2 regions of the Streptomyces sp. BK79 genome follow, and region 2 is predicted to be linked to the other one. Evidence: riboswitches for the same ligand, from Rfam matches in the RefSeq annotation. Region 2 holds a riboswitch; the other holds the start of a gene.
What was found. Region 2 has a riboswitch for cyclic di-AMP ahead of ACFIF2_RS27655 (peptidoglycan DD-metalloendopeptidase family protein). Riboswitches for the same ligand answer to the same signal wherever they lie in the genome.
Positions count from the first base shown of each region.

Region 1 (14,259 bases), on a different contig from region 2:
GCGAAGGACCGGCTGACCGAGGCGCTCGGCACCAACCCGGCGATCAAGATCCAGGACAAGCAGGACATCTCCAACGAGCTGGCCAAGATGTTCACGCTGATGCTGAACATGCTCTACGGCCTGCTGGCCATGGCGGTGATCGTGGCGGTCCTCGGGGTCATCAACACCCTGGCCATGTCGGTCTTCGAGCGCTCCCAGGAGATCGGCATGCTGCGGGCCATCGGCCTGGACCGCAAGGGCATCAAGCGGATGGTCCGCCTGGAGTCCCTGGTGATCTCCCTGTTCGGCGGCGTGCTCGGCATCGGGCTCGGGGTGTTCTTCGGCTGGGCGGCCGGTGAACTGATGGGCACGACGATGCCGACGTACGAGCTGGTCCTGCCCTGGTTCCGGATGGGTGTCTTCCTGCTGCTGGCGGCCGTGGTGGGCGTCCTGGCCGCGCTGTGGCCGGCCCGTCGGGCGGCACGCCTGAACATGCTCCAGGCCATCAAGGCGGAGTAGCCGGTACGGCCGAGAGGGCCCCGTTCCCGGGTGGGAGCGGGGCCCTCTCGTGCGCGGGCGCTCGGCCCGGCGCTCAGTTCCAGGTGCGGGTGCGCAGCGGCAGCCCGGAGTCGCCGGACTCCGGGGTCTTCACCGCCAGGACCTGGTTGACGCCGATGCGGTTGCGTTCGAAGGAGAGCGCGGAGGCGGCCATGTACAGCAGCCAGACGCGGGCGCGGCCGGGGCCGGCGAGCCGGGTGGCCGCGTCCCAGCCGGACTCCAGGTTGGCGACCCAGCGGCGCAGGGTGAGCGCGTAGTGCTCGCGGATCGACTCCACGTCGCGCACCTCGAACCCGGCGCGCTCCAGCTGGGCGACGGTGGTGCCGAGCGGGGCCAGCTCACCGTCGGGGAAGACGTAGGCGTCGATGAACTCGTCCACGCTGTAGGCGGACTCGTCGCGCCGGGGGCGGCGGGCGATCTGGTGGTTCAGCAGCCGTCCGCCGGGCTTGAGGAGCCGGAAGAGGTCACCGGCGTACGCCAGGTAGCGTTCGGCGCCGACGTGCTCGGCCATGCCGATGGAGGAGATCGCGTCGTACGGCCCGTCGGCGACGTCCCGGTAGTCCTGCACCCGGATCTCCACCTTGTCCGTCAGCCCTTCGTCGGCGACGCGCTTGCGGGCGTAGGCGGCCTGCTCCTGGGAGAGGGTGACGCCGACGACGCTCACGCCGTGCTCGCGGGCCGCGTGGACGGCCATCGAGCCCCAGCCGCAGCCGATGTCGAGGAGGCGCTGTCCGGGGGTCAGGGCGAGCTTGCGGCTGACGAGTTCGAGCTTGTCGCGCTGGGCGTCCTCCAGCGTGCCGCCCTCGGCCTCGGGGGCCTGCCAGTAGGCGCAGGAGTACACCATGGAGGGGCCGAGGACGAGTTCGTAGAAGTCGTTGCCGACGTCGTAGTGGTGGCTGATGGCGCGTCGGTCGGTGCGCTTGGTGTGCAGGTGGCCGCGGGTGCGGCGGACCTCCTCCGGCGGCGGGGCGGGCGGCAGCGGCGGACCGGCGAGCCTCACCAGCCCCCGTACGGCGGCCCGGACCTCGGGGTCGCGCAGCGCCTCGGCCAGGCCCCGGGCATCCTCGCCGCGCTCCCAGACCAGGCCCGCCACCAGGCCGAGGGCGATGTAGAGGTCCCCGTCGACGTCGAGGTCGCCGGCCACCCACGCGCGGGCCAGGCCCAGTTCGCCGGGCTTGAAGAGCAGGCGGCGCAGGGCCCTGCGGTTGCGGACGACGAGGGTGGGGGCGCCCGGCGGACCCGCCTGCGAACCGTCCCAGGCGCGGATGCACACCGGGAGGGGGTTTCCCAGCAACTGTTCGAAGAGGTTCTGCAGCCGCAGCGCGGCATCAGCCATGGCGTACCTCCGTGACGAGCGATCCCGGAATGTCCGATACCACGTAAACACCCGGGAGCCCGCCGTACAGTCCCCGGCGCGCGTTACGACTGGGCAAAATGCCTGTACGCACCACGGGGTTCGTCGCCCGCCGGTGCCGGACCCGGGCGACGCGAAGGGGCCGCCCGCACCACGGATGGCGGACGGCCCCTTCGGGGAGCTGCTACTGCGGGAGGCGACCGGAGGTCAGGAGGCCTTGGCCTTCTGCTCGGTCTTCTCCGACTTCGGGGCGTCGCTCACGGGGGCGGCCTTCGGCACGGCGGCCGGCGCCGGCTTGGCGGCCTCGTAGAACTCCTCGCGCGGGGTCTCCATCGCGCCGAGGGAGACGACCTCGCGCTTGAGGAACATGCCGAGCGTCCAGTCCGCGAAGACCCGGATCTTGCGGTTCCAGGTCGGCATCGCGAGACCGTGGTAGCCGCGGTGCATGTACCAGGCGAGACGTCCCTTGAGCTTGATCTTCATCTTGCCCATGACGATCATCGCGACGCCCTTGTGCAGGCCGAGACCCGCCACCGCGCCCTTGTTGGCGTGGCTGTACTCCTTCTGCGGGAAGCCCCGCATGCCGGAGACCACGTTGTCGCCGAGGACCTTGGCCTGGCGCAGCGCGTGCTGGGCGTTCGGCGGGCACCAGGCGTTCTCGTTGCCCGCCTTGCGGCCGACGAGGTCCGGCACCTGGGCGTTGTCGCCCGCGGCCCAGATGTAGTCGGTGCCGGTGACCTGGAGGGTCGGCTGGCAGTCGACGTGGCCGCGCGGGCCCAGCGGGAGGCCGAAGCGGGACAGCGCCGGGTTCGGCTTGACGCCGGCCGTCCACACGATGGTGTGGGAGTCGACCTCCAGGCCGTTCTTCAGCACCACGTGGCCGTCGACGCAGGAGTCCATGGAGGTGGACAGGTAGACCTCGACGCCGCGACCCTCGAGGTGCTCCTTGCCGTACTGGCCGAGCTTGGGGCCGACCTCGGGGAGGATCTTGTCGGCGGCGTCCACGAGGATGAAGCGCATGTCCTCGCGGGAGACGTTCTTGTAGTACTTGGCCGCGTCCCGGGCCATGTCCTCGACCTCACCGATGGTCTCCGCGCCGGCGAAACCGCCGCCGATGAAGACGAAGGTGAGCGCCTTGCGGCGGATCTCCTCGTCGGTGGTGGAGTCGGCCTTGTCGAGCTGCTCCAGCACGTGGTTGCGCAGGCCGATGGACTCCTCGATGCCCTTCATGCCGATGCCCTGCTCGGCGAGGCCGGGGATCGGGAAGGTGCGGGAGACCGCGCCCATGGCGATGACGAGGTAGTCGAAGGGCAGCTCGTACGCCTCGCCCACCAGGGGGGAGATCGTGGCGACCTTGCGCTCCTGGTCGATGGTGGTGACCCGGCCGGTGAGGACCTCCGCCTTGGGAAGCACGCGTCGCAGGGGGACGACGACGTGCCGCGGGGAGATGTTGCCGGCGGCGGCTTCGGGGAGGAAGGGCTGGTAGGTCATGTACGACCGCGGGTCGACGACGGTGACGGTCGCCTCGCCGTAACGCATCTTCTTCTGGATGCGTCGAGCTGCGTACAGGCCTACGTACCCACCGCCTACTACGAGGATCCTGGGACGCTCCGTGGTGCTCATGCCATCGAGTATCCACCCGCCCCAGGGGGGTGGTTCGTGCGCCCCTTCACAAGCTTCCACAGGGGTCGTGTTACACTCCTCCGCCCACGTGACCGAGATCATGGCCGACACGCGGAACCGGGGCGGGACACGCCACGTTGTCAATGCCGCTTGAGCTGCTCGTCCGGGCCCGCGCACCCCCTCGGCCGGCATCCCGGCGGGTCCGTCCCGGCCCTTCTTCCACCGCCCTCCTGAACGTGTTCAAACGGCAGTTGAGCCCTCAAAAGGGTCAACGGGCAACCGTTCGTCGCCCATCACGGCCCAATTCCTTGTGAAGAACTTCACGAACTTTCTCGCGACAGGGCCCCGCCAGGCGTTTTACCGCTCCCCGTGGGCCGCTCATCCGCTTCCCGGCCCGCTCACCCGACACCCCCGGCGACCACCTTCCCGCCGTCGGCACGGAGCCGTCACCGCGTTCCCGCCCGCCCCGCTCATTACGTTGGTCGGGCCGCACTGGCTGCGCTCGGAGAGAGGTGGCATGAGCCCGCACCGCCGTACGACGGGGCTGCAGTCCCACGTTCCGGAACCCGAGGCCGGCCTCCCGCTGACGCACTGGGCGCGCTGGACGCCGCCGGCGCTCACGGGACTGGCCCTCGCCGTCGACCTGCCCACCCCGGGCGCGCTGAGCGGTGACGTGCTGCTGGCCCTCAGCGCCATGACGGCCGCCTGCCTCTACGCGCTGCCCCTGGTGGTGGTGATGGCGGTCCTGAACAGCGCCGCCGGCCTGCTGCTCCTGCTGGCCTCGCACCTGGAGTCCGACGGCGGACACGCGGTGGTCGACTTCTTCGCCCTGCTCGTCCTGGCGTGGGCCTCCGTACCGCTGTGCCTGCTGCGCCTGTCCCTGTACCGGCGGCTGCAGGGTGCCCGGCGGGCCGCGGAGTACGCGCAGCGCGCCGTGCTGCCGCCGGTGCGGGCCTGGCTGGGCCGCACCTGGATCGCGGTGCGCTACGAGGCCGCCTCGCACGCGGCGGCCGTGGGCGGCGACCTCTACGCCGCCGAGCCGACCGCGTACGGGGTGCGCCTGCTCATCGGCGACGTCCGCGGCAAGGGTCCCGACGCGATCCCGGCCGTGGCGGCGCTGGTCGGCAGCTTCCGCGAGGCGGCGCACCACACCGAGACCCTGCCGCTGCTCGCCCGGCACCTCGACGAGGCGGTCACCCGGCACATCGCCGACCTGGCCGCCGTGCGCGCCGGGAGCGGCGAGGGCGGCGGGGGCGCCGGGGGCGACTCCTCGGGCGAGCAGTTCATCACCGCGGCCGTCGCCGAGCTGCCGCCGGGCGCCGGTGAGGTGCGCCTGGTGAGCCGGGGCCACTGCCCCGCGTTCCTGGCCACCGGGGAGGGCGTACGCCCGTGGGAGCCGGCCGACCCGGGGCTGCCGCTCGGCCTCGGCGACCTGGATCCCGGGCCCTGGGAGTACGAGGCACGCCCCTTCGTCCCCGGTGACCTGCTGCTGATGTGCACGGACGGGCTGCTGGAGGCCCGCGACGCCGACGGCGCCTTCTTCTCCCCGGAGGAGGGGCTGCGGGCGTGCTGGCGGCAGGGTCCGCCGACCGTGGTGGAGACCCTCGCCGAGCTGGTGCACCGGCACGCCGGCGGCGTCCTCGCCGACGACCTGGCGCTGATCGCCGTCACCGTGTCCCCGACGGGCCCGCCCCCGCCGCCCGGCACCACGACCGGGGACGAGGGCGACGGGGGCCGGTGAGTCACCCGTCCCCTGCCGGTGCCGCGCGAGCGCGCCGCCGGCCATAAGGCGGCCATACGGCGGCCGAGGCCCTCTACCGCGCCTCGGTCGCCGTGTGGATGGCGATCCCGTCGAGGATGTCGTGCTCGCTGACCACGACCTCCGCCGCGCCCGTCCGCTCCATGATCGCGAGCAGGACGAGCGCCCCCGCGCCGATCACGTCGACGCGGCCCGGGTGCATGGAGGGGACGGCCGCGCGCTCGGCGTGGGTGGAGCCGAGCAGCCAGTCGCTGATCTCCCGGACCCGCTCGCGGGACACCCGGGAGTGGTGGATGGCGGCCGAGTCGTACGCGGGCAGCTCCTGCGCGATCGCGGACACCGTCGTCACGGAACCGGCCAGGCCCACCAGCGTGCGCGCCTCGCGCAGCGGCACCGTCTCCTCGGCGAGGTCCAGGGCGGCCTCGATGTCGGCCCGCATCGCCGCGACCTGCGCCCGGCCGGGCGGGTCGCTCACCACGCCGTCGCGCACCAGGTGCCGCTCGGTCATCCGCACGCAGCCCACGTCCACGGAGCGGGCGGCCCGCACGTGGTCGTCGCCGACGACGAACTCCGTCGAGCCGCCGCCGATGTCGACGACCAGGTAGGGCCGCTCGAGGTGGTCGCGGCCGGCCAGTTCCTTGGTGGCGCCGGTGAAGGAGAACTCCGCCTCCTGGTCGCCCGAGATCACCTCCGGCTCCACTCCGAGGATGTCCCGCACCCCGCGCACGAAGTCGTCCCGGTTCTCCGCGTCCCGGGAGGCGGAGGTCGCCACGAAGCGCAGCCGCTCGGCGCCGTGTTCCCTGATCACCTCGGCGTACTCGCGGCAGGCGGCGAAGGTCCGCTCCAGCGCCTCGGGCGCCAGCCGCCCGGTGCGGTCGACGCCCTGGCCGAGGCGCACGATGGTCATGCGCCGGTCGAGTTCGGCCGGCTCACCGGTGGCCGGGTCCACGTCGGCGACGAGCAGCCGGATGGAGTTCGTACCGCAGTCGACGGCGGCGACCCGGGTCACTGGGCGTCCTCCCCGCAGATCTCGCCGGGCGTCACGCACGGCCCCTTGCGCCACCACTCGGGCAGCATCGCGATCGCCTCGTCGCCCAGCGGGTTGACGCCGGGGCCGGCCGCCAGCGAGTGGGCGACCAGCACGTGCAGGCACTTCACCCGGTCCGGCATGCCGCCCGCGCTCGGGAAGCCGGTCAGCTCCTCGATCTCGTCGCGGCGCCGGACGTAGTCCTCGTGCGCGCCGCGGTAGGCGGCGGCCAGCTCCGGGTCGGCGGCCAGGCGCTCGGTCATCTCCTTCATCACGCCGTTCGCCTCCAGCGTGCCGATGGCGGAGGCCGCCTTGGGGCACGTCAGGTAGTACAGCGTGGGGAAGGGCGTGCCGTCGGGCAGCCGCGGTGCCGTCTCCACGACGTCCGGCTGCCCGCAGGGGCAGCGGTGCGCGATGGCGCGCAGGCCGCGCGGAGGCCGGCCGAGCTGCTGCTTGAAGGCCGCCACGTCCGCGTCGGTGGGCTCGGTGCGCGGGGTGGTCGGCGGGGGAGTCTGCATGACTGTCTTCTGCTGGTCTTCCTGTTGAGTCACTGCCGGGGCGGTCGGTTCACGGCCGGCGGGCGGCGGCGTCGGCCTTGTCGACGCCGTCCCAGACGTTCCGGTACCAGGGGCGGTCGGCGCCGCCGGCCTCGGCGCGGGCCTGCTCGGCCGCGCCCGGGTCGACGACCACGAACCCGGTCTCCCCCGGCATCACGTAGTGCAGCCGCCGCCGGATCTGCTGCTCGGCGTAGGCGTCGTCCTGCCAGCGTGCCTTGAAGTCGCGCAGGACCTCGACCCGCTCCCGGGTCTCGCGCTGCTCCCGCTGGAGATCGGCGATCTCGGCGCGCTGGGCGACGTACTGCCGTATCGGGTAGGCGAGCGCCACCACGAGGGAGCAGAGCACCATCGCGAGCAGCGCGGCCCGGCCGGTCAGCCGGGAGCGGCGGGCCTGGCGCTTGGTCTGCGAGCGGTAGACCCGGGCCGCGGTCTGCTCGCCGATGATCCGGATCCTGGTCGCGGTGGAGAAACGGTCCCGGTCCTTCACGGCCATCTGGTCTCCGCCTCCCGTGCACACGCGTACGTCCCCGCACACGGTACGGGACCGGGTACGGGGACGTACGTACGACGCTGCCTACGGCTTCGGGCTCAGCCCTTGAAGCGCGGGAACGCGCTGCGGCCGGCGTACACCGCGGCGTCGTCGAGGATCTCCTCGATGCGCAGCAGCTGGTTGTACTTGGCGACGCGCTCGGAGCGGGCCGGGGCGCCGGTCTTGATCTGGCCGCAGTTGGTGGCGACGGCCAGGTCGGCGATGGTGACGTCCTCGGTCTCGCCGGAGCGGTGGGACATCATGCACTTGAAGCCGTTGCGCTGGGCCAGCTCGACGGCGTCCAGGGTCTCGGTGAGCGAGCCGATCTGGTTGACCTTGACCAGCAGGGCGTTGGCGGCGCCCTCCTCGATGCCGCGGGCCAGGCGCTCCGGGTTGGTGACGAACAGGTCGTCGCCGACGATCTGGACCTTGTCGCCGAGCTTGCCGGTGAGGACCTTCCAGCCCTCCCAGTCGTCCTCGAACAGCGGGTCCTCGATGGAGACCAGCGGGTACGCCTCGACCAGCTCGGCGTAGTACTCGGTCATCTCGGCGGCCGTGCGCTCCTTGCCCTCGAAGGTGTAGGAGCCGTCCTTGTAGAACTCGGACGCGGCGACGTCGAGCGCGAGGGCGATCTGCTCGCCGGGGGTGTAGCCGGCTTCCTTGATCGCCTCGAGGATGAGGTCGAGGGCCTCGCGGTTGGAGCCGAGGTTCGGGGCGAAGCCGCCCTCGTCGCCGAGGCCGGTGGCCAGGCCCTTGTTCTTCAGGACCTTCTTCAGCGTGTGGTAGACCTCGGCGCCCCAGCGCAGGGCCTCGGAGAAGGACTCCGCGCCGATCGGGGCGATCATGAACTCCTGGATGTCCACGTTGGAGTCGGCGTGCGAGCCGCCGTTCAGGATGTTCATCATCGGCACCGGCAGCAGGTGCGCGTTGGGGCCGCCCAGGTAGCGGAAGAGCGGCAGGTCGCTGGCCTCGGAGGCGGCGTGGGCGACGGCGAGCGAGACGCCGAGGATGGCGTTGGCGCCGAGCGAGCCCTTGTTGTCGGTGGCGTCCAGGTCGAACATGGCCTGGTCGATCAGGCGCTGCTCGGTGGCGTCGTAGCCGACCAGCTCGGGGCCGATCTGCTCGATGACGGCGAGGACGGCCTTCTCGACGCCCTTGCCGAGGTAGCGGTTGGTGTCGCCGTCACGGAGTTCGATGGCCTCGAAGGCACCGGTGGAGGCACCGGACGGAACGGCGGCACGACCCGTGCTGCCGTCGTCGAGGCCGACCTCGACCTCGACCGTGGGGTTGCCTCGGGAGTCCAGGATTTCCCGGGCTACGACGACGTCGATGGACGGCACGAGCATCTCCTTCTTCAATGTGACGCTTCGGTGTGACGCGCGGGTCCGCTGGACCGCGGCGGCTCTGCGGGACCGAGCCTAACCGGCTCCGGGCGATCGGCCAGCCGATCGCCCACCCGATGGACAGAACCGAGAGTAAATTGTTTCCGAACGAAACAAAGACGTTCCCGGAAACCCGTGGAAACCCGTACGCGATCAAGTGCGCGGTCGGGCGCCGGGCGAGGGCACGAAAAACCCGCCCCGGTGCGTACGGGGGAACACGCACCGGGGCGGGAGTCGCGAGGCCGCCGCTTACTTGAGGTGCAGCTGCTGGCCCGGGAAGATCAGGTCGGCCTCGTCGACGATGTCGTCGTTCAGGTCGAACAGCTTGGCCCAGCCGCCCTTGACGTCGTGCTCCTCGGCGATCGAGCTGAGGGTGTCGCCCTTGACGACCTTGTACTCGCCGTCGCCCTTCTCGACCTTCTGGCCGGTCGGGGTGGTGACGGTCTCCTTCTTGGCGGCCGGGCGCTCGTCGGAGCGGGAGGCCTTCTGCTCGGCGGAGCGGTCGGCGGTGGAGCCGCTGCTCTGGCTCTGCGAGCCGGAGGAGCTGTCGGAGCCGGAGCTGTCGGAGCTCTGCGAGGAACCGCTGTCCTGGCTCTCGGTGGAGCCACCGCCGGTGTACGCGGCGTTCGACAGGCCGGTGCCGCAGACCGGCCAGGCACCCTTGCCCTGGCCCGCGAGCACCTTCTCGGCGATCTCGATCTGCTGCGCCTTGCTGGCCTGGTCGGCGGTCGCGGCGTACTGCGTGCCGCCGTAGCCGGCCCAGGTGGAGGCGGAGAACTGCAGACCGCCGTAGTAGCCGTTGCCGGTGTTGATGGACCAGTTGCCGCCGGACTCGCACTGGGCGACGGCGTCCCACTCGGAGGCGGTGGCGGCGGAGGCGTTGCCGGCCGCCATCAGCGGGGCGGCGACGGCGGCACCGGTGACGCCGGCGACGGCGATGACACGGGTGGCCTTGGACGGGCGGCGGTGCTTGCCCTTGCCGGAAAACAGCATGGTTGATCCCCTCACCGACGCCTGCGAGGTGAGCTGTCGGGTTCGGGCCGGTTGAGTTGCCCGGCCGGGTTCCTCGCGGAACTCGGCTCCACCCCTAGCCGCTCCGGCTCAACTGCCCGGTGCGGCACTTACCTTGGGTCCCCCGCTCCTGCCTTCGGCGCTTGACGCGACGACTGTTCCCGGACGGCCGCTGGCAGGATTCGGCGTTGCGGCAGCCGGGGCCCGCGATGGCGAGCGGTCACGACCGTAGACACGCGCGCCGCGGATTTTCAAAGACGATCACGGCTTCTGAGACCTATATCTCACGTGATCCAAAACGGACATACAGTCTCGAACCGTGACGTGAACTCCCCCTACTTTTCGCCCGATTCGCCCGTGACCGTGAGCGTCTGACCGGGCAGGATGTGGTCGGGGTCGACACCGACGACGTCCTTGTTGCCCGCGTACAGCGACCGCCACCCGCCGTCGACCTCAAGGGAGTCGGCGATGCCCCACAGGCTGTCGCCGGAGCGGACGGTGTAGGCGCCGTCGACGGCCTCCCGCGCCCCGCCCTCGTCACGCGAGGCGTGCCGCCCCGACGACTCCGCCGTACGGCCGTCCACCGGGCCCTCGTCGGCGCTGCCGCCGCGATGCTTGCCCGCGCCGGACTCGCCGGTGCCGGTGAGGGACGAAGAACCGTCACTCTGCCCCGCCTTGTCCGATTCATCGCCCTTGGTGACGGGCGCGGACGAACCGGCGGACTCCTCGCGGCCGGCGCCGGCCGCGGGGTCGGACGTGTCGGATGTATCGGGCGTGTCGGACGTGGCCCCTTCGTTCTGACCGGCCGACGAGGAGGCGGAGGACGAGGGGGAGGACGACGCCCCGGCGGTCGGCTCCGCCGCCCCGGACGACCGGCCCGACCGGTCCGGCTCACCCGAGTCGGCGGAGCCGCCCGAGCCGGCCGACCCGGACGCCGTCGGGGCCGGGGTCGCGGAGGCGTCGTCCGCCTCCTCCGACGCACCGTCACCCGTCGAACCCGTACCGCCGCCCACGACCGACGCGTCGTTGCCCAGCCCCGCGAGCAGACCGCAGGTCGGCCAGGCGGCGATGCCCTGGTCGGCGTGCAGCTTCTCGGCGATTCTTATCTGCTGGGAGCGACTGGCCTGGTCGGCGCTCGACGCGTACTGGAGGCCGCCGTACCGCTCCCAGACCTCCTGCGTCAGCTGCAGCCCGCCGTAGTACCCGTTGCCGCTGTTCTGGCTCCAGGCACCGCCGGTCTCGCACTCGGCGACCCGGTCCCAGTTCGCCCCGTCGGCCGCGTGGGCGCCGGTGGCGCCGAGGAGGGGGATCGCGATGGCGGAGCCGGTCACTCCGGCGGCGACGACCAGGGCGGGTGCCTGGCGGGGGCGGCGGTGACGACCGTTCCCGGAGAGCATGCGACGACCTTTCACGAGACGACGGGGATCGGGTGGCGCCGAAACTCAGGCCACGCCGATGATCCGTGAACGTATAGGCAGATGATCGCTTGTCACAAGTTCATGCCGCGCAGATCACGTGAAGATCACAGAGTTGAGCGCGTGTCACTTTTGCGTCGGCGGCGCGCCGCTGTCCGCCGGGGACGGGGCGGGGGTGAACGACACGGGCAGGGTGCGCAGACCGCGCATGATGAGTCCGCCGCGCCAGCGCAGTTCGGCCGGGTCCGCGGCGAGGCGCAGGTCCGGGAGGCGGGTCAGGAGCGTGGCGAGCGCGGTCTGCCCCTCCAGCCGGGCGAGCGGGGCGCCGAGGCAGTAGTGGATGCCGTGGCCGTACCCGAGGTGCTGGCTGTCCCGGCGGGCGAGGTCCAGGGTGTCGGGGTCCGTGAACCGCTCCGGGTCGCGGTCGGCGGCCGCGAGGACGACGAGGACGGGGTCGCCGGCCGCGATCTCCTGCCCGCCGATGGTCAGCGGGCGGGTCGCGAAGCGCCAGGTGGCCATCTCCACCGGGCCGTCGTAGCGCAGCAGTTCCTCGACGCCCGTCTCCAGCAGGGCGCGCTCGCCCGCGGCGAGGGACGTCTCCAGGCCGGCCCGCTGCTCGGGGTGGGTGAGCAGGGCGTACGTGCCGTTGCCGATGAGGTTGACCGTGGTCTCGAAACCGGCGAAGAGCAGGATGAAGGCCATGGCCGCGGCCTCGTTCTCGGTGAGGTGCTCACCGTGGTCCGAGGCGCGGATCAGGCCCGACAGGAGGTCCTCGCCCGGGCCGGGCTCCGGCGGCAGCGCGGCCCGCTTGCGGTGGATGAGGTCGGCGAGGTAGCCCCGCATCTTCTTCACCGACCGCGCGACCCCGCCCCGCGGTCCGCCGCCGTGCCGGATCATCATGCCCGCCCAGTCCCGGAAGTCGTCCTGGTCCTCCCGGGGGACGCCGAGCAGGTCGCAGATGGCGTAGATGGGCAGCGGGAAGGCGAACTCGTGGATCAGGTCGGCGGAGCCGGCGCCCGCGAACCGGTCGATGAGGTCGTCGGCCAGCTCCTGCACCCGGGGGGCGAACTCGGCGACCCGGCGGGGCGTGAACGCCTTGCTGACCAGCCGCCGCAGCCGGGTGTGGTCCGGCGGGTCGATGTTCAGCAGGTGGGTCATCAGCTCGGCCTTCCGCTCCCCCGGAATGCCGGTCTTGCCCTTGGCGTGCGCGGGCTCGTCGTGGTGCGCCGGGTTCTTGGACAGCCCCGGCTCGGCGAGGGCCTGCCGGGCGTCCGCGTACCGGGTGACCAGCCAGGCCTCGACTCCGCTGGGCAGCCGCGTGCGGTGCACGGGCGCGTGCTCGCGCAGCCAGGCGTAGGCGGGGTAGGGGTCGCTCGCGAACTCCCAGGTGAACAGCTCGGGTGCGGTGCCCTGGCCGGAGCGGCCACCGGAGCCGGACGGGTGCTCGCTCACCCCTCGACCTCCCTGATCGCGTCCCGGTACGTCCGGGCCGCCGCTCTCAGGGCCGCCTCCGGGTCCGTGCCCTCGGACTCGGCGCGTACGGCGAGGGCGAGGAGTTCGTAGCCGACGCCCTCGCCGGCGGGCAGCGGGACCGGGAGGCCGGCGGTGCGGACCCGGGAGGCGAGCTTGGCGGCGAGGGCGAGGCCGGGCTGGCCGAGGGGGACGCCCTCGGTGACCGAGGTGCGCTGCTTCTCGACGGCCTTGGTACGCAGCCAGTGCTCGCGGACCTCTTCGGGGGTGGTCGCCGTCTCCTCGCCGAAGACGTGCGGGTGGCGGTGGATCAGCTTGTCGACGATGGTGCCGGCCACGTCGTCGACCGAGAACGGCGCCTCGGGGTCCTCCTCGGCGATCCGGGCGTGGAAGACGACCTGGAGGAGTACGTCGCCCAGCTCCTCGCGCAGTTCGTCGCGGTCGCCGTCCTCGATCGCCTCGACGAGTTCGTACGCCTCCTCGATGGCGTACTTGGCCAGGCCCTCGTGGGTGCGCTGCGAGGACCACGGGCATTCGGCGCGGATGCGGTCCATGACCTGGACGAGGTCGAGCAGACGGGCGCCGGGGAGGTCGTAGGAGGCGGGGAGCAGTTCCAGGTCCGGCATGGGGACCCGGCCCGACCCGGCGAGGCGGGCCAGTCCGTCGGTGAGGGCGGGTTCGCCCTCACCGGTCGCCACGACCACCACCGTGTGCCCGCCGGCGCAGACGGCGACCAGTTCCTCCGCGGTCGGGGCCGTCTCGTCGACCCGTATGCCCGCCTCGCGCAGGTACGGCAACTGCGGGTGCGCGCCGTCGGCGCACAGCACCCGGTCGGCGGTGCGCAGGGCCTGCCAGGCGGGCCAGGACAGCAGGCCGGGCGCGACGCGGTGGCTGGTGGTGAGCAGGACGACGCGGCCGGGGTCGGGGGCGGTGTCGGCGGTGGTTGCGTTCACGATCAGAACGTAACGCACCCGGCGGACGGCCCCGTGAGTTGTCCACAGGGGGCGGCGGAGCGCCCCCGCAGGACCGTTACGCCGTCTGCTGCGTCCGCGCGGCCGTGATCTCCCGCAGCCACGGCACCTTGGTGTCGACGCGGCTGCTCTTCTGGACGTCCCAGGCGCCGTAGCGCGGGTTCAGGTCGACGTCGAGCTTCTCGGATGCCTTGGACAGGGCCTGCCAGAACTCGGGCCGGCCGGTGTCGGTGCCGAGGCTCTCGGCGAGCTTCTGGGCCTCCAGCTGGACACGGAGGTTGTCGTCGAGGCGCTCGGGCGGGACGCCGTACTGCTGCAGCCAGACGGTCTCCAGCTCCTCGGCGCCGCCGGCCTGCTCCTCCAGGCCGCCGCGCATCTCCTGCACCTCCCTGCGGGTGACGGTCACGTCCGCGTCCTGGGCGGCGCGGTGCAGGACCCGGTCGAGGACCATGCCGTGCAGGGTGTCGCGGGTGAGGGTGCCGGTGCGGGCGACGACCTGCTCGTACTGGGCGTCGTCGGGGACGGCGGCCCGCTGTGCCTCGCGCACCTCGTCGACGCGGGTCTCCAGCTGGGCGACGGTGATCCGCTGGTCGCCGACGACGGCCGCCGCGCCCGGATGCGCGT
Region 1 covers NZ_JBHVOC010000010.1:24,577-38,835, forward strand. The annotation lists gene ACFIF2_RS14295 (ABC transporter permease) at 1-498, shown strand, start outside; gene ACFIF2_RS14300 (class I SAM-dependent methyltransferase) at 572-1,873, opposite strand; gene ACFIF2_RS14305 (NAD(P)/FAD-dependent oxidoreductase) at 2,099-3,514, opposite strand; gene ACFIF2_RS14310 (PP2C family protein-serine/threonine phosphatase) at 4,032-5,255, shown strand; gene ACFIF2_RS14315 (exopolyphosphatase) at 5,329-6,282, opposite strand; gene ACFIF2_RS14320 (DUF501 domain-containing protein) at 6,279-6,818, opposite strand; gene ACFIF2_RS14325 (septum formation initiator family protein) at 6,868-7,350, opposite strand; gene eno (phosphopyruvate hydratase) at 7,446-8,726, opposite strand; gene ACFIF2_RS14335 (transglycosylase family protein) at 9,018-9,761, opposite strand; cyclic di-AMP (ydaO/yuaA leader) riboswitch at 9,765-9,931, opposite strand; gene ACFIF2_RS14340 (transglycosylase family protein) at 10,115-11,176, opposite strand; gene ACFIF2_RS14345 (cytochrome P450) at 11,321-12,646, opposite strand; gene ACFIF2_RS14350 (nucleoside triphosphate pyrophosphohydrolase) at 12,643-13,617, opposite strand; gene ACFIF2_RS14355 (SurA N-terminal domain-containing protein) at 13,694-14,259, opposite strand, start outside.
Region 1: linked by a shared signal. The riboswitch ahead of ACFIF2_RS14335 (transglycosylase family protein) and the one ahead of ACFIF2_RS27655 (peptidoglycan DD-metalloendopeptidase family protein) in region 2 are both predicted to bind cyclic di-AMP.

Region 2 (14,259 bases):
CGCCGTGCGTCATGTTGGCGATCATGTCGCGCATGGCCTCGGGACGGCCGGACATCTCCAGGCCGATGTCGAAGCCCTCGCGCAGGTCCAGTTCGCGCTGTCCGTCGGCGATGGTCGCGTTCGAGACGTTCAGGGCGAGGCTGACGCCGACCTTGAGGGCGAGTTCCAGCCGCTCCTCGCTCACGTCGGTGATCACGACGTTGCGGGCGCCCGCGTGCCGGGCGACGGCGGCGGCCATCAGGCCGATCGGTCCGGCGCCGGTGATGAGGACGTCCTCGCCGACCAGCGGAAAGGACAGAGCGGTGTGCACGGCGTTGCCGAACGGGTCGAAGATCGCGGCCACGTCGAGGTCGACGGGGACGCGGTGCACCCAGACGTTGCCGGCGGGCAGCGCGACGTACTCGGCGAACGCGCCGTCCCGGCCGACGCCGAGGCCGACCGTGGCCCGGCACAGGTGGCGCCGTCCGGCCAGGCAGTTGCGGCACTTGCCGCAGACCAGGTGGCCCTCGCCGCTGACCCGGTCGCCGACCTTGATCTCGGTGACGTCCCGCCCGGTGTCGACGACCTCGCCGACGAACTCGTGCCCGGCGACGAGCGGGGTGCGGATGGCCTGCCGCGCCCAGCCGTCCCACGCCCGGATGTGCAGGTCGGTGCCGCAGATGCCGGTGCGCAGCACCTTGATGAGGACGTCACCGGGTCCGATGACGGGCTCGGGGACGTCCGCGAGCCACAGCCCGGGCTCCGCCTTCTCCTTGACCAGCGCCTTCAACGCTACGGCTCCTGACGGTGAGGTCCCGGCGCCGGGCATGCCGAAGCAGCCCGCGTCCGGGGAAGGGAGGGGAATCGCACAGCAATCTGCCGTACGACACCGCCCCCGGTCCATCGAGCCTTTCTTAAGCCCGGCCGCAGCTTTCCTTCACGCCGCCGGGGCCGGTCCGGCGGTTCACAGCGGCAGCCCGTCCTCCGCGCTGCGCTCGATGCGCCGTACGAGGTCGGCCGCCGCCGACTTGATCGTCGCCAGGCCCGTCTTCCCCCAGGCCCGGGGCCGCACGTCGGACGCCGACACCGTGCCCAGCACCGTCCCCGTGCTGTCGATGAGGGGGGCGCCGAGGTAGGAGCGGATGCCGAAGCCGTCCACGACCGGGTTGCCCGCGAAGCGCGGGTAGTCGCGCACGTCCTCCAGGACCAGGGCCTTGCGCCGGACCACCACGTGCGGACAGAAGCCGTGGTCGCGGGGCTGGAGCCGGGCGAACTCCGGGACGGTGCCGTCCCCGCGGGTCACCGGCGGGATGTCGGGCACCCTGAGGCCCGCGAAGAACTGCCCGCCCTCGACCAGGAAGTTGACCATCGCGTACGGCGCCTGGGCGAGATGGGCGAGATGGGCCGCGAAGACGTCCAGGACCGGGTCAGGGCGTTCCGCCAGACCGAGCCGGCGCAGCCGTCGCACCCGGGCGGGGGCCTCCCGGTCCTCGGGGGTGAGCAGCAGGCGTCCGACCGGGCGCGGCGGGTCGTAGCTCATGGGCGGGCTCCGTCGCTGTGGACGTGCGTCATCTGCGGCTCCGTGGCGGTGGGTGCGGGGGTCACCTGGGCATCACCTGTGGGCACCGAATCCGCTCGTGGCGGCCGGTGTGTGGGCGATGAGGTGGCGTACGAGGGTGAGCAGGGTCTGCACGCCCGAACTGGAGATCCGGGCGTCGCAGCGCACGATGGGGATCTCGGGGTGGAGGTCCATGGCGGTGCGCACCTCCTCGGGGTCGTAGCGGTACGCGCCGTCGAACTCGTTGACGGCGACGATGAAGCCGAGTCCGCGCTCCTCGAAGAAGTCGACGGCCGCGAAGGACTCCTCGAGCCGCCGGGTGTCGGCGATGATCACGGCACCGAGCGCGCCCTCGCACAGCTCGTCCCACATGAACCAGAACCGTTCCTGGCCCGGCGTGCCGAACAGGTAGAGCACGTGTTCGGGATCGAGGGTGATGCGGCCGAAGTCCATGGCCACGGTCGTCTCTAGTTTGTTCTCGATTCCGTCGAGGTCGTCGGTCGCGGCGCTGACCGTGGTGAGCAGTTCCTCCGTGCTCAGCGGCGCGATCTCGCTGACCGCGCCGACGAAGGTCGTCTTGCCCACTCCGAATCCGCCCGCCACCAGGATCTTCAGCGCGGTGGGGAAGGGGTCGGCGCTGTCGCCGTGGCCGTGGCCGTAGTCAGAGCTGTCGTCGTAGTCCATCGAGCACTGCCTCCAGAAGGGCCCGGTCCGTGGGGTCGTGGTGGAACGAGGCGGGGGGTTTGGTGGTCAGCGCGCCGCAGTCGACGAGGTCCGACAGCAGCACCTTGGTGACCGCCACCGGAAGCCTCAGATGAGCGGCGAGCTCGGCGACCGGGAGGGGCGCCCGGCACAGTTCGAGTGCCTGTGCGTGCTCGGGTCCGAGGTAACCGAGGGGGGTCGCCCCCGTGGCCATCACCTGGGACATCAGGTCGAGCGCGACGGTGGGCCGGGTACGGCCGTTGCTCACGGTGAAGGGGCGCACCAGCCGGCCGGCCGCGTCGTCGAGCCAGGGCCCGTCGCCGGCCGCGGCCACCCTCAAGGCCTCATCGCCGGGGGTTCGACGGCGTACTGCCGGGGGGCGGTGACGAGGTAGGGGCGGACGCTCTTGACCAGCATCGCCATCTCGTAGCCGAGGACGGCCGCGTCGGCCTCGCGGCCGGCCAGCACGGCGAGGCAGGTGCCGGAGCCGGCGGTGGTGACGAACAGCAGGGTCGAGTCGAGTTCGACGACGACCTGCCGGACGTCACCGCCGTCGCCGAAGCGGACGCCGGCGCTGCGGCCGAGGGAGTACAGGCCGGAGGCCAGGGCCGCCATGTGGTCGGCGCTGTCCGGGTCGAGGCCGTGGACGGACTTGACCAGGCCGTCGCAGGACAGGAGCACCGCGCTGGTGGTGTGCGGCACGCGCTGCACGAGGCCGCTCATCAGCCAGTCGAGGTCGGATACGTGGCCGGTGGGGGCTTCGCTGGCCATGGTGGATCGACTCCTTGGGGTACGAAGGTCTGGGGGAGCGCTGGTCGTGGTGGTGGGGGTGCGCGGGGAGCGGGGGGTGGTCGCGGGGCGGATCATCCGGCCGGGTCCCCGTGGGTCGGTTCCCTGGGCGGTGACGTCGGCTCCGCGGGGGCCGGCTCCCGGTGCTGCTGGGCCTCGGCGAGACCGATGCCGCGCTGGAAGGCCGCCATGAGACCGGGGTCGTGACCGGCGTACTGCTCGGGATCCTGGCGCGGTGCGGGGCCGCCCCGGAGCTGGGGGGCGATGTGTTCCTGGGCGCGGCGGCGGGGCAGCCCGGGCCTGCCCATCGTGCCGCGTACGGCACTGTGGCGCGGTACCGGCGGGGTGGCCGCGTGTTCGGCGAGCACGCCCCGGTCCTCGGCCCGGACACCGGGCACGGCGTCGGCCGGCGTGGGCCGCTCCCCGCGGGCGCCGCGCACGGGCAGCGGTACGGGCGCGCCGCGGTCGGCGCTTCGGGCCGGGACCGACGTGGGGGCGTCGGGGGCGGCCTGGGCGGTCGCGGCGGCCGCGGGTGCGGTGGTTGCCGGCGGGGTCGCGGTGGCCGCGGGCCGGGGCGGCGGTACGGGGGCCGCCGGTACGGGGGCCGCCGGTACGGGGGCCATCGGTACAGGGGCCATCGGTACAGGGGCCATCGGTACGGAGGCCGTCGGTGCGGAGGCCGGTACGGGCACCGGCTCGGCGCCTCCGGTGGGTTCCGCCGGGCGGCCCTCGGCGCCGGGGAGGGCGCCCGGCTCGGCGCCCAGCAGGGCCTGCGGCACGACCAGTACGGCCTGGACACCGCCGTAGATGTTGGTCTGCAGGCGGACGGTGATGCCGTGCCGCTTGGCGAGCTGGGAGACGACGTACAGTCCGATGCGGCCGTCCGCGAGCAGGCGGGCCACGTTGACCTGGTCGGGGTCGGCGAGCAGGGCGTTCATGCGGCTCTGCTCGGCGACGGGCATGCCGAGTCCGCGGTCCTCGACCTCGACGGCGAGGCCCGAGGTGACGAGGTTGGCCCGCATCAGCACCTGGGTCTGCGGGGCGGAGAACAGGGTGGCGTTCTCGACGAGTTCGGCCAGCAGGTGGATGACGTCGGCGACGGCGTGGCCGCGCAGGGTGCCGTCGATCGGGGGGACCAGCCGGACCCGGGAGTACTGCTCGACCTCGGCGATGGCGGAGCGGAGCACCTCGGTCATGTCGACCGGGTGGCTCCACTGCCGGCGGGAGACGGCGCCGCCGAGGACGGCGAGGTTCTCGGCGTGGCGCCGGATGCGGGTGGCGAGGTGGTCGACGTGGAAGAGGCCCTTGAGGAGGTCGGGGTCCTCGATCTCGTTCTCCAGCTCGTCCAGGATGGAGATCTCGCGGTGCACCAGGGACTGCAGGCGCCGGGCGAGGTTGACGAAGACCTCCAGCTTCTGTTCGCTGCCGGCCTGGCTGGAGAGCTGGGCGGCCCGGACGACGGCGGTGACGGCACCGTCGTGGGCGCGGGAGAGGTCGGCGGCGAGCAGTTCGAAGTCGTCCGCGTCGTCCGGGGGTCCGCCGCGCGGCTTGCGCGGGGGCGGCGTCTCTCCGCGTCGCAACGCCTCGACCACGGCGCGCAGATCGCCCTCCTGACGCGCGGTGGCGCGGCGCAGGGCGCCGACGCGCTCGTGCACGGACCGCGCGGCGCGGTCGGCCGCGACGGCGGCGATGGCCACGGCCGCGAGGGTCACCGAGACCGCTCCGGCGAGCATGCCCCACAGGACGAGGCCGGGCCGGACGCCGGTGGACCGGACGGTGAACAGGACGACCGCCGAGGCGCTGAGGGCGACCGCGACGGGCGGCAGCACGGCCAGACGCAGGAGGTGGGGCCGTATGTGGGTCTCGGGCAGCGCGGGGGCGGTGGGTGAGGACGGCCGGCCGTGCCGCCCGCCCTCACGGCGGTCTGCTCGCGCGGCCGGGGCGCGGAGGTGAGACATCGGGGTCCTCGTACTGGTCCGTTGGTCCGTCGGGCCCGGATCGGGCCCTGGTTCGCGCGTGGTGGCGGATGCCACGCGGACACGCGACGCCACGCGGGCACGCGTCGTCGCGGTGTCGACCGAGCGGACCGGGGATCCGGTCTACGTCGCCCGACGGACACTGACAGTAGTCGTCCGCGCATCATGTGCGGTGGGCAGTTGCCAAAGTCCCTCGGACAACGTCCCGCTCTGGTATGAGGCTTCGTACGACAGCCCGATAAGCCGGTGAAGCTTTCGTTCCACAAGCGCCGGAGACCGGTCCGACCCGATCAAGTTCGGTCACCGCGAGTGACGGTGGCGGCCCAACCGTGGGCGGCACCCCCTACGGCGCCGAACGAAGTCTTGACGCGGCAGTCCGCCGCATCCCGGGCGCGGTCACCGCTCCCCCGCCAGGTCGAGATCACCCCTGCCCGTCCCCGCCACGCCCTCAGCACTCCGAAGACGGCGCCAAGGACGCGCGATCGGACCCGATACCGCCCGCCACCACGGGTCCACCGGCAGCTTCCCCGTCGGCTCGAACGGCTCGCCCGGCCGCGGGAACGCCACCGCCTGGCCGGCCTCCTCGGCCGCGTCCTTCGTCCACTCCGCCGGCTCCGCCCACGGGTGCGGCGCCAGGTTGAAGCTCCCCCAGTGGATCGGCAGCATCACGCCGCCCGGAGTGCCGCCGCGCAGGTCGAGGTGGGCGCGTACGCCCTCCTCGGGGGTCATGTGGATGTCGGGCCAGAACTCCGCGTACGCCCCCAGCTGGATCATCGTGGCGTCGAACGGGCCGTGTGCGGCGCCGATGTCCCGGAAGCCGTCGAAGTAGCCGGTGTCCCCGCTGTGGTAGACGCGGTGCTCCTCCCCGGCGACGACCCAGGAGGCCCAGAGGGTGTGCTGGGTGTTGCGCAGCCCGCGTCCGCAGAAGTGCCGGGCCGGGGTGGCGGTCAGGGTGAGGCCGCCGACGCGCGTCGACTCGTGCCAGTCCAGCTCGCGCAGCCGGTCGGCGGACACGCCCCAGCGTTCGAGGTGGGCGCCGACGCCGAGCGGCACGGCGAACAGGGTGTCGGTGCCGGCCAGCGCCTTGATCGTGGGCATGTCCAGGTGGTCGTAGTGGTCGTGGGAGATCACGACGACGTCGACCGGGCCGAGGGCCGCCAGGGGCACCGGGACCGGGTGCAGCCGCTTGGGGCCGGCGAAGGGGACCGGGGAGCAGCGCTCGCCCCACACGGGGTCGAAGAGCACCCGCTGCCCGTCGATCTCGGCGAGCACGCTGGAGTGGCCCATCCAGGTCAGCCGCAGCCCGCCGGCGGGCGGCCGGGCGAGGTCGGCGAGCGTGGTGGCGTGCACCGGGACGGGCCCTCGCGGGGCCCGGCGCGACCGCGCCTCACGGTCGAAGTAGATCTTGGCGAATTCCGTCGCCGACCCGGAGGGCCGGGTCCGGGCGGTGCCGCCGGGATTCTGGAAGACGCCGTCACGGAAGTGCGGCGATCTGCGGATGCGCGCCATGCGCTCGCCGCTCGGGTCCGCGCCGAAGGCCGCGGGCCGCGGCACACGGAGCCCCGGGTTCGGGGAACGGAAACCGGCCACGGTACCTCCAGGTGGAGTAGGTCAGGCTCACATTGTCGTCTCGTCCCGACGTCAGCTCGAACGACCGATGTCACATCAGTGTTCCCTCCGTCCGTCGTACCGGTGAGGGCGCCCGCACCAGCGCCCCGGACGCACACGAACACGACGACACGACCGACGGACAGGAAGGTGGCCCCCATGGCCCGCGTATCCCTCACCCCGCCCCGGACACTCCTCGTCCGCGCCATGGAGTGGTACTCCCGGCGCGCCTACGGCAAGGTCCTCGACCCCGGCAAGGCGCTCGCCCACAACCCGCGCGTGCTCTGGGGCGACCTGCGCTTCGAGCAGTCCGTGGCCAAGTGGAACAGGCTCGACTCCGATCTCAAGGCGCTCGCCGTGATGGCCTCGGCGGCCTCCATCGGCTGCTCCTGGTGCATGGACTTCGGCTACTGGGAGAACGCCGAGCGCGGCATGGACCGGCGCAAGCTCCACGACGTCCCGGTGTGGCGGGAGAGCGACGTCTACACGCCGCTGGAGCGGGACGTCATGGAGTACGCCGAGGCGGTGACGGCGACGCCGCCCACCGTCGGCGACGACCTCGCCGAGCGGCTGCGGGCCCGGCTGGGCGAGCCCGCGTTCGTGGAGCTGACGGCCATGGTCGCCGTCGAGAACCTGCGGTCCCGCATCAACGCGGCGCTCGACCTGACCAGTCAGGGTTTCAAGGACTCCTGCGACCTGCCCGCCGCCGGACCGACGGGAGCGGTGCCGGCCACGACGGACTGAGGACGGCGCCTGTATAGGGTGACGGGCGTGGTGAGAGTCCGGTTGAGCGTCGCCGAGCGGCGCGAGGAGCTGCTGCGCGCGGCGATCGAGCAGATATCGGCGCGGGGCGTGGCGGCGTTGCGGATCGCCGACGTGGCCGCCGCGCTCGGTGTCAGCAACGCGCTGGTGCTCTACCACTTCTCCACGAAGGAGAAGCTGGTCGCCGCGGCGTTCACGTACGCCGCCGAGGAGGATCTCGCCCACCTGCGCAAGCTGCTCGGCCGCCGTACGTCGGCGCTGCGCCGGCTGCGCGCGGCCGTGCGCTGGTACGCGCCGACCGGGCAGGCCAAGGGCTGGCGGCTGTGGATCGAGGGGTGGGCGGTCGCCCTGCGCGAACCGGCGCTGCGGGACGTCACGCGGGAACTGGACCGCCAGTGGAAGGCGGCCCTCGCGGAGGTCATCGCCGAGGGCGTGGCCGCCGGGGAGTTCACGTGCCCCGAGCCCCACGGCACCGCCCTGCGGCTGACCGCCCTGCTCGACGGGCTGGCCGTGCAGCTGACGTCGTACCCGGGCGCGGTGTCCCGGGCGCGGGCCCAGGAGTGGACGGACGAGGCACTCGCCCGGGAACTGGGCCTGGAACGCGAGGCGTTGACGACACGGCCCGGCTGACGGACGACCGCCCGCGCCCTCCCTCCCCCCTCCCGGCCGTCACGCCACCGTCGAGATCCACGTCTTGATGTCGTTGGGCGACAGCGCCCCCTTGGCGGTCACGTGGTCGCCCGACGACTCCCCGCGCAGCCGCCGCCCGATCCACGGGACCAGGTACTCGCGGGCCCACTGCACGTCGTCCCGCCGGACACCGAGGGTGCCGCGCGGCGGCAGCGGGGGCCAGGGCTGGTCCGGATCGGCCGGGACGGGGAGACCGAGTACCTGGCCCGCGCGCAGCGCGACCCGCGTGTGGCCCTCCGGGGACAGGTGCAGCCGGTCGGCGTCCCACGCCCTGCGGTCCTGGACGGTCCGCAGCGACCAGAGGTCGAGCACGGGGCAGCCGTAGCGGTCGGCGACGGCCCGGACGTGCCCGTTGTACGTGGCGATCTTGCCGCGCAGGCGCCGGAGGACGGGCACCGAGCGGGTGTCGAAGCCGGTCGTCACCAGGACGGTGCCGGCCGCTGCGGTCAGCGCCGCCACCGCCCGCTCGAACCGCTCGGCCACCTCGTCGGGGTCGGTGCCGGGCCGGATGATGTCGTTGCCGCCCGCGCAGAACGAGACGAGGTCCGGCGCGAGTTCGACGGCCCTCGGCACCTGCTCCGCCACGATCTGGTCGAGCAGCCTGCCGCGCACGGCGAGGTTCGTGTACGTGAAGTCGCCCTCGGGGCGCCGGTCCGCGAGCAGTACGGCGAACCGGTCGGCCCAGCCGACGAACGCCCCGTCGGGGCCGGGGTCGCCGACGCCCTCGGTGAAGCTGTCCCCCAGCGCCACGTACGACCCGATCACTGCTCTGCTGTCATTCTTCGAATCGTCTGCCACATCGGCCCATGATTCACCTCGGAATGTGACCTACGCGACCGTAGGAATGGGTTGACGGGCGGTGAGAAAAACCACGCCTAAAGTATTCACCAATTCAGGAATACGCCGAAGGCCGGACCCGGGGATCGGGGTCCGGCCTTCGGCGGCACTGGGCCTCAGACGTCAGACGTCAGACGTCAGGCACAAGGCGTCGGACGTCAGAGGGAGACGCCGTGCGAGCGCAGGTACGCGATCGGGTCCACGTCCGAGCCGTAGTCCGGGGTGGTGCGGATCTCGAAGTGCAGGTGCGGGCCGGTCACGTTGCCCGTGGCACCCGAGAGGCCGACCTGCTGACCCGCCGTCACGGACTGGCCGGCGGAGACGGAGAGCGAGGACAGGTGGGCGTACTGGGCGTAGTGGCCGTCGGCGAGCTGGATGACGACCTGGTTGCCGTACGCGCCGCCCCAGCCGGCCGAGACGACCGTGCCGGCGCCGACGGCCTTCAGCGAGGTGCCGGTCGGGACGACGAAGTCCGTGCCGGTGTGGTAGCCGCTGGACCACATGCTGCCGGTCTGGTGGTACGGGGTGCCGACGCTGCCGCCGGGCACGGGCGAGGTGAAGCCGCTGCCGGTGCCGGCGGACTGGGTGCTCGCGTTGGAGGCGTTGTCCGAGGAGGAGGCCTTCGAGGCGTCCGAGGACTTCTCGGCCGGCGCGGCCTTCTCGGCGGCCGGCTTCTCGGCCGGCTTCTCGGCGGCCGGCATCTCCGCCTCGGCGGAGGACGGGGCCGAGGGCTTGGCGGCCTGTCCGCCGAGCACGAGCTTCAGGCCGGGGTGGATCAGCGACGGGTCGGAGCCGACGACCTCGCGGTTGTCCGCGTACAGCTTCTTCCAGCCGCCGTCGACGTCCTGGTCGTCGGCGATCTTCGAGAGGTAGTCACCGCTCTTCACGGTGTACGTCCGCGAGTCCGCGTTCTTCTGGGCGGCGCTCTTCTTCGCCGACGCCGGAACGGACTGCACGGCCTGCTCGGAGACGGACTGCGCGGGAGCGGCGTGGGCGCCGGCGGCACCCATCAGCGGGAGCGCGAGCGCGGCGCCGCCGGTTCCGGCGACGGCTATGGTGCGGGTCAGGCGCATGGCCCTGGTACGGCGGTGCTTACCCTTCGCGGGCATGTCGTTTTCCTTCTCCGGCGCCTGCGAGGTGAGCTGTCGGGTGCGGGCTGGAGATGCCCGGCCGCGCCGAGACGCGGCTTTACCCCAAGCCGTTCCGGGAACCGGAACAGGCAGTCGTACCTGTGGGTCCCCCGCTCCTGCCGTGTACGGGTGGTGAGTGAGTGCGGGCTCCGGTCGGCGGCAGGATTAGGCGTCCGTCCGGATCGGTGGTGAACGTAAGGGACCAGGACGCGCAGCGACAAGCGAGAGGTTCCACGGGCGGGTGTTCCGATTGATCCTTTACGGGAAAGGCCGGTCACCCTCCGTCGATTTACGCAGTGCCGTTTCCGGCAAACGGCCTTGAGAACCGGTCGAATTACGTGAGCATGACCAACAACGCACCGTCACGGGTATGACGCTGCTCACGCGCCACCCCGCCAGCCACTCTTATTCCAGGGCCAGTTGGACGGAAGGTGGCAAGTCGGACAGAAGGCCCAGATGTGGTGCAGTCGGATGTCTCCGACGCCTTGGCCGGAGGTCCGTGCCGTATCGTCGACTCGTGCCCGTCGGCGAGCGGCGTCGGCGGGGCGGAGTGGGAGGAGCCCCCGTGACGCAGCAGGTGCCGTCGACCGAACCCGACCTGGCCGGGGTGCGCAACTTCCGTGACGTGGGCGGGCTGCCGACCGTGGACGGCCGGCGGGTGCGGCAGGGGGTGCTGTTCCGCAGCGGGCACCTGGCTCACGCCACCGGGGAGGACGCCGCGTTCCTGGCCTCGCTGGGCCTGCACACGATCTTCGACTTCCGCAACGCGGCCGACCAGAAGCTCGAGGGTCCGGACGTCGAGCTGCCGGGCGTGCGCAACGTGAACCTGCCGCTGAGCGACCCGGCCGACGGCGCCGAGTTCTGGAAGATGGTCCGCGACGGCGACCTCGACCAGCTGCGCGAGATCCTGGCGGACGACAAGGGCGCCAACCGCATGATCGACTCCTACCGCGCGATCATCAAGGAGCGCACCGCCGAGCACTCCCGGGTGGTGCACGCGCTGGCCGACGACAGCGTGCCCGCCCTGATGCACTGCGCGGCCGGCAAGGACCGCGCGGGCCTGTCGATCGCGATCACCCTGCTCGCCCTCGGTGTGGAGCGCGACGCCATCGTCGAGGACTACCTGAAGTCGAACGCCACGCACCGCCGCTACAAGGTGCGGCGCAGCAGCTCCGCCGCCTCCGCGTACTCGCCCGAGGTCATGGAGCTGCTCAGCCCCCTGTTCGACGCGCGCGCCGAGTACCTGGCGGCGGCGTTCGAGACCGTCGAGGAGACCTGGGGCGGTGTCGACGACTACCTGGAGAAGGGGCTGCGGATCACCCCGCAGACCCGGGAGCGGCTGCGCGAGCGCATGCTGGACTGAGCCCTCCCCCGCTCACGGGCGGGCTACTTGGCCCCCACCTCGAACAGCAGATAGAGGAAGCCGCCGAAGACGTGCCCCAGGGCGATGTAGATGAGCAGTCGCACCCACAGGGCGCGCGGGAACTTGTCCTGGACGGCGCTCATGGCATCTCTCCGGCGGTGAGGTGGTCCGGCGTGGTGGCGGGCCCCAGGCACAGGGCCGCCGACGGGCTCTGCAACAGGGTGTGCACGAAGAGGAGGTCGACCCCGTCGGCGTCCTGGGCGGCGATCCGGTGCGGGGTCAGGGAGTCGAAGTGCGCGCTGTCGCCCGGCCCCAGCCGGTGCACGGTGTCCCCGAGCCGCAGCCGGAGCCGGCCCCGCAGCACGTGGAGCCACTCCTCACCGGGGTGCACGCGCACGATGTCCCCTTGGGAGCCGTGCGGCACATGGACGCGCAGGGCCTGCATGCCGCGGCCGGCCCCGCCCGCCTGCCAGTACGTCCAGCCGCCCGCGAAGGTCGGCTCCATGGCGTCGGCCCGCACCACCGCGTCCCGGTCCGCGGCCGTCTCGCCGAGCAGTTCCGAGACGGTCGTACCGTAGACACGGGCGAGGGAGAGCAGCATCGGCAGCGAGGGCTGGCGCTGCCCGGTCTCCAGCCGGGAGAGGTGGGCCGGCGAGAGCCCCGCGGCACGGGCGGCCGTCTCCAGGGTGAGGGCGGCCCTGCGCCGCAGGGCACGCAGCTGCGGTGCCACGACGGACACCGCGTCCGCCGCCGCGTCCGGCGAGGGCGGACCGGTCTCGGGGGAGGTCATGCCTTCCATTCAGCCCCAGGATTGCCTGCGTGGCAATTTTTTTGCCACAGAGGCAAACCGGCGGAGGCGGGGGCCCGGCGCGTGCCCTCCCCGGCCGCTCCCTAGCGGTTGGCCACCGCCTGCCTCACCAGCGTCTTGCCGAAGTCCCACATCAGCCCGCCCCCTTCGTGCGCGTCGTCCATGACCTCGGTGAAGGCGTCGACGAACCGGTCCGCGTCGTCGCTGTCGATGATCAGCGGCGGGATCAGTTTGATCACCTCGAGGTGATCGCCGGAGACCTGGGTCAGGATCCGGTGGCGTTGCAGCAGCGGCACCACCACCATCTGCGCGAACAGTCCCTTCCGCGCGGCCTGGAGCATCGTCCAGCGGCTGCGCAGCTTGAGGGACCGGGGCCGGCCGAACTCGATCCCGATCATCAGGCCCCGGCCGCGGACGTCGGCGAGCAGCTCGTAGCGGTCGACCAGCTGAGCGAGCCGGGACTTCAGCCGCTCCCCCACCGCGGCGGCGTTGGCCACGATCTCCTCGTTCTCCATCACCGACAGCACCGCGAGCCCGGCCGCCATGGCCTGCGCGTTGGACCCGAAGCTCGCCGAGTGGACCTGTACGCGGTCCATCGAGGAGTACACCTTCTGGAAGATCCAGTCCTTGCCCAGCGTCGCCCCCACCGGCACGTAGCCGCCGGACAGCGCCTTGGCCACGCACACCAGGTCGGGTTCGACGCCGTCCTCGTGCTGGAAGGCGTAGAACTTCCCGGTCCGGCCGAGGCCCGTCTGCACCTCGTCGGCGATCAGCAGCGCCTTGTGCCGGTGCAGCAGGTCCTGGGCGGCGCGCAGATAGCCGGGCGGGGCCTCGTGCACGCCCTTGCCCTGGATGGGCTCCACGATCAGCGCGGCCACGTCGCCCCTGCCCAGTTCCCGTGCCAGGGCGTCCAGGTCGCCGAGGGGGACGGCGGTGTCCGGCAGCAGCGGCGCGAAGCCCTCGCGGAAACCGTCCTCGCCGTTGACGGACAGCGAGCCCGTGGTCAGCCCGTGGAAGGCGTGCGTGCAGTACAGGATCCTCGGCCTGCCGGTCGCGTACCGGGCGAACTTGAGCGCGGTCTCGACCGCCTCCGTGCCGCTGTTGCCGAAGAAGACCCGGTCCAGGTGCGGACTGTAGGAGAGCAGCCTCTCGGCGAGCAGTCCGGGCAGCGGCGGGCAGTCGAAGCGGGTCAGGTCGGCCAGCGAGGCGTCGAGGACGTCGTGCAGCGCCTTGCGGACGACGGGGTGGTGGCGGCCCAGGCCCATCACCGCGAACCCGGCGAGCATGTCCAGGTAGTCGTTGCCGTCCGCGTCCCAGAAGTGCGCGCCCTCGGCCCGCTCGTAGACCTTGTCGAAGCCGATGGTGCGCAGCATGCGCGGCAACTGGTGGTTGAGGTGCCTGGCGTGCAGCTCGTACCGCTCGGCTCCGCGCTCGGCCAGGAGCGCGGTGAGGTCGAACTCCTTGGTCATTCAGTTCTCTCCTTGCGCTGGCATGACGATCCGCCCGTCCCTTGCCTGTTCCCCGTCCCTTGCCTGTTCCCCGGCCCCCGCCTGTTCCGTGGCGGCCAGGCTCGCGCTGATCCGGCCGGCGATCTCGACCGGGGTGAGGCCGATGTCGGCGAGCACCTCGGCGCGCTTGGCATGGGCGAGGAACCGCTCGGGGATGCCGAACCGGCGCACGGGCACGTCGACGTCGGCGTCCTCCAGCGCCAGCGCCACCGCCGAACCGACCCCGGCCGCACGGCTGTTGTCCTCGACGACGGCCACCAGGCGGTGCCGGGCGGCCAGGGGCGCGAGCGCCGGATCGACGGGTTTGACCCAGCGCGGGTCGACGACGGTGCAGCCGGTGCCGCGGGCTTCGAGCAGCTCGGCGGCCCGCAGGCAGACGGGTGCCATCACACCGACGGCCACGAGCAGCACCTCGGGCCGGCCCGCGGCGTGCAGGACGTCCAGGCCGCCGACCCGCTCCACGGCCGGTACGGCCGGTCCGGCGGACTCCTTCGGGAAGCGCACCAGCGTCGGCGCGTCGTCGACGGCGACCGCCTCCCGCAGCTGGGC
Region 2 covers NZ_JBHVOC010000024.1:80,003-94,261, reverse strand. The annotation lists gene tdh (L-threonine 3-dehydrogenase) at 1-769, opposite strand, end outside; gene ACFIF2_RS27700 (GAF domain-containing protein) at 944-1,519, opposite strand; gene ACFIF2_RS27695 (GTP-binding protein) at 1,592-2,221, opposite strand; gene ACFIF2_RS27690 (DUF742 domain-containing protein) at 2,199-2,573, opposite strand; gene ACFIF2_RS27685 (roadblock/LC7 domain-containing protein) at 2,576-3,010, opposite strand; gene ACFIF2_RS27680 (ATP-binding protein) at 3,103-4,986, opposite strand; gene ACFIF2_RS27675 (MBL fold metallo-hydrolase) at 5,401-6,594, opposite strand; gene ACFIF2_RS27670 (carboxymuconolactone decarboxylase family protein) at 6,772-7,356, shown strand; gene ACFIF2_RS27665 (TetR/AcrR family transcriptional regulator) at 7,384-8,004, shown strand; gene ACFIF2_RS27660 (SGNH/GDSL hydrolase family protein) at 8,044-8,829, opposite strand; gene ACFIF2_RS27655 (peptidoglycan DD-metalloendopeptidase family protein) at 9,060-10,010, opposite strand; cyclic di-AMP (ydaO/yuaA leader) riboswitch at 10,014-10,173, opposite strand; gene ACFIF2_RS27650 (tyrosine-protein phosphatase) at 10,597-11,394, shown strand; gene ACFIF2_RS27645 (DUF6126 family protein) at 11,418-11,537, opposite strand; gene ACFIF2_RS27640 (helix-turn-helix domain-containing protein) at 11,534-12,184, opposite strand; gene ACFIF2_RS27635 (aspartate aminotransferase family protein) at 12,286-13,671, opposite strand; gene dxs (1-deoxy-D-xylulose-5-phosphate synthase) at 13,672-14,259, opposite strand, start outside.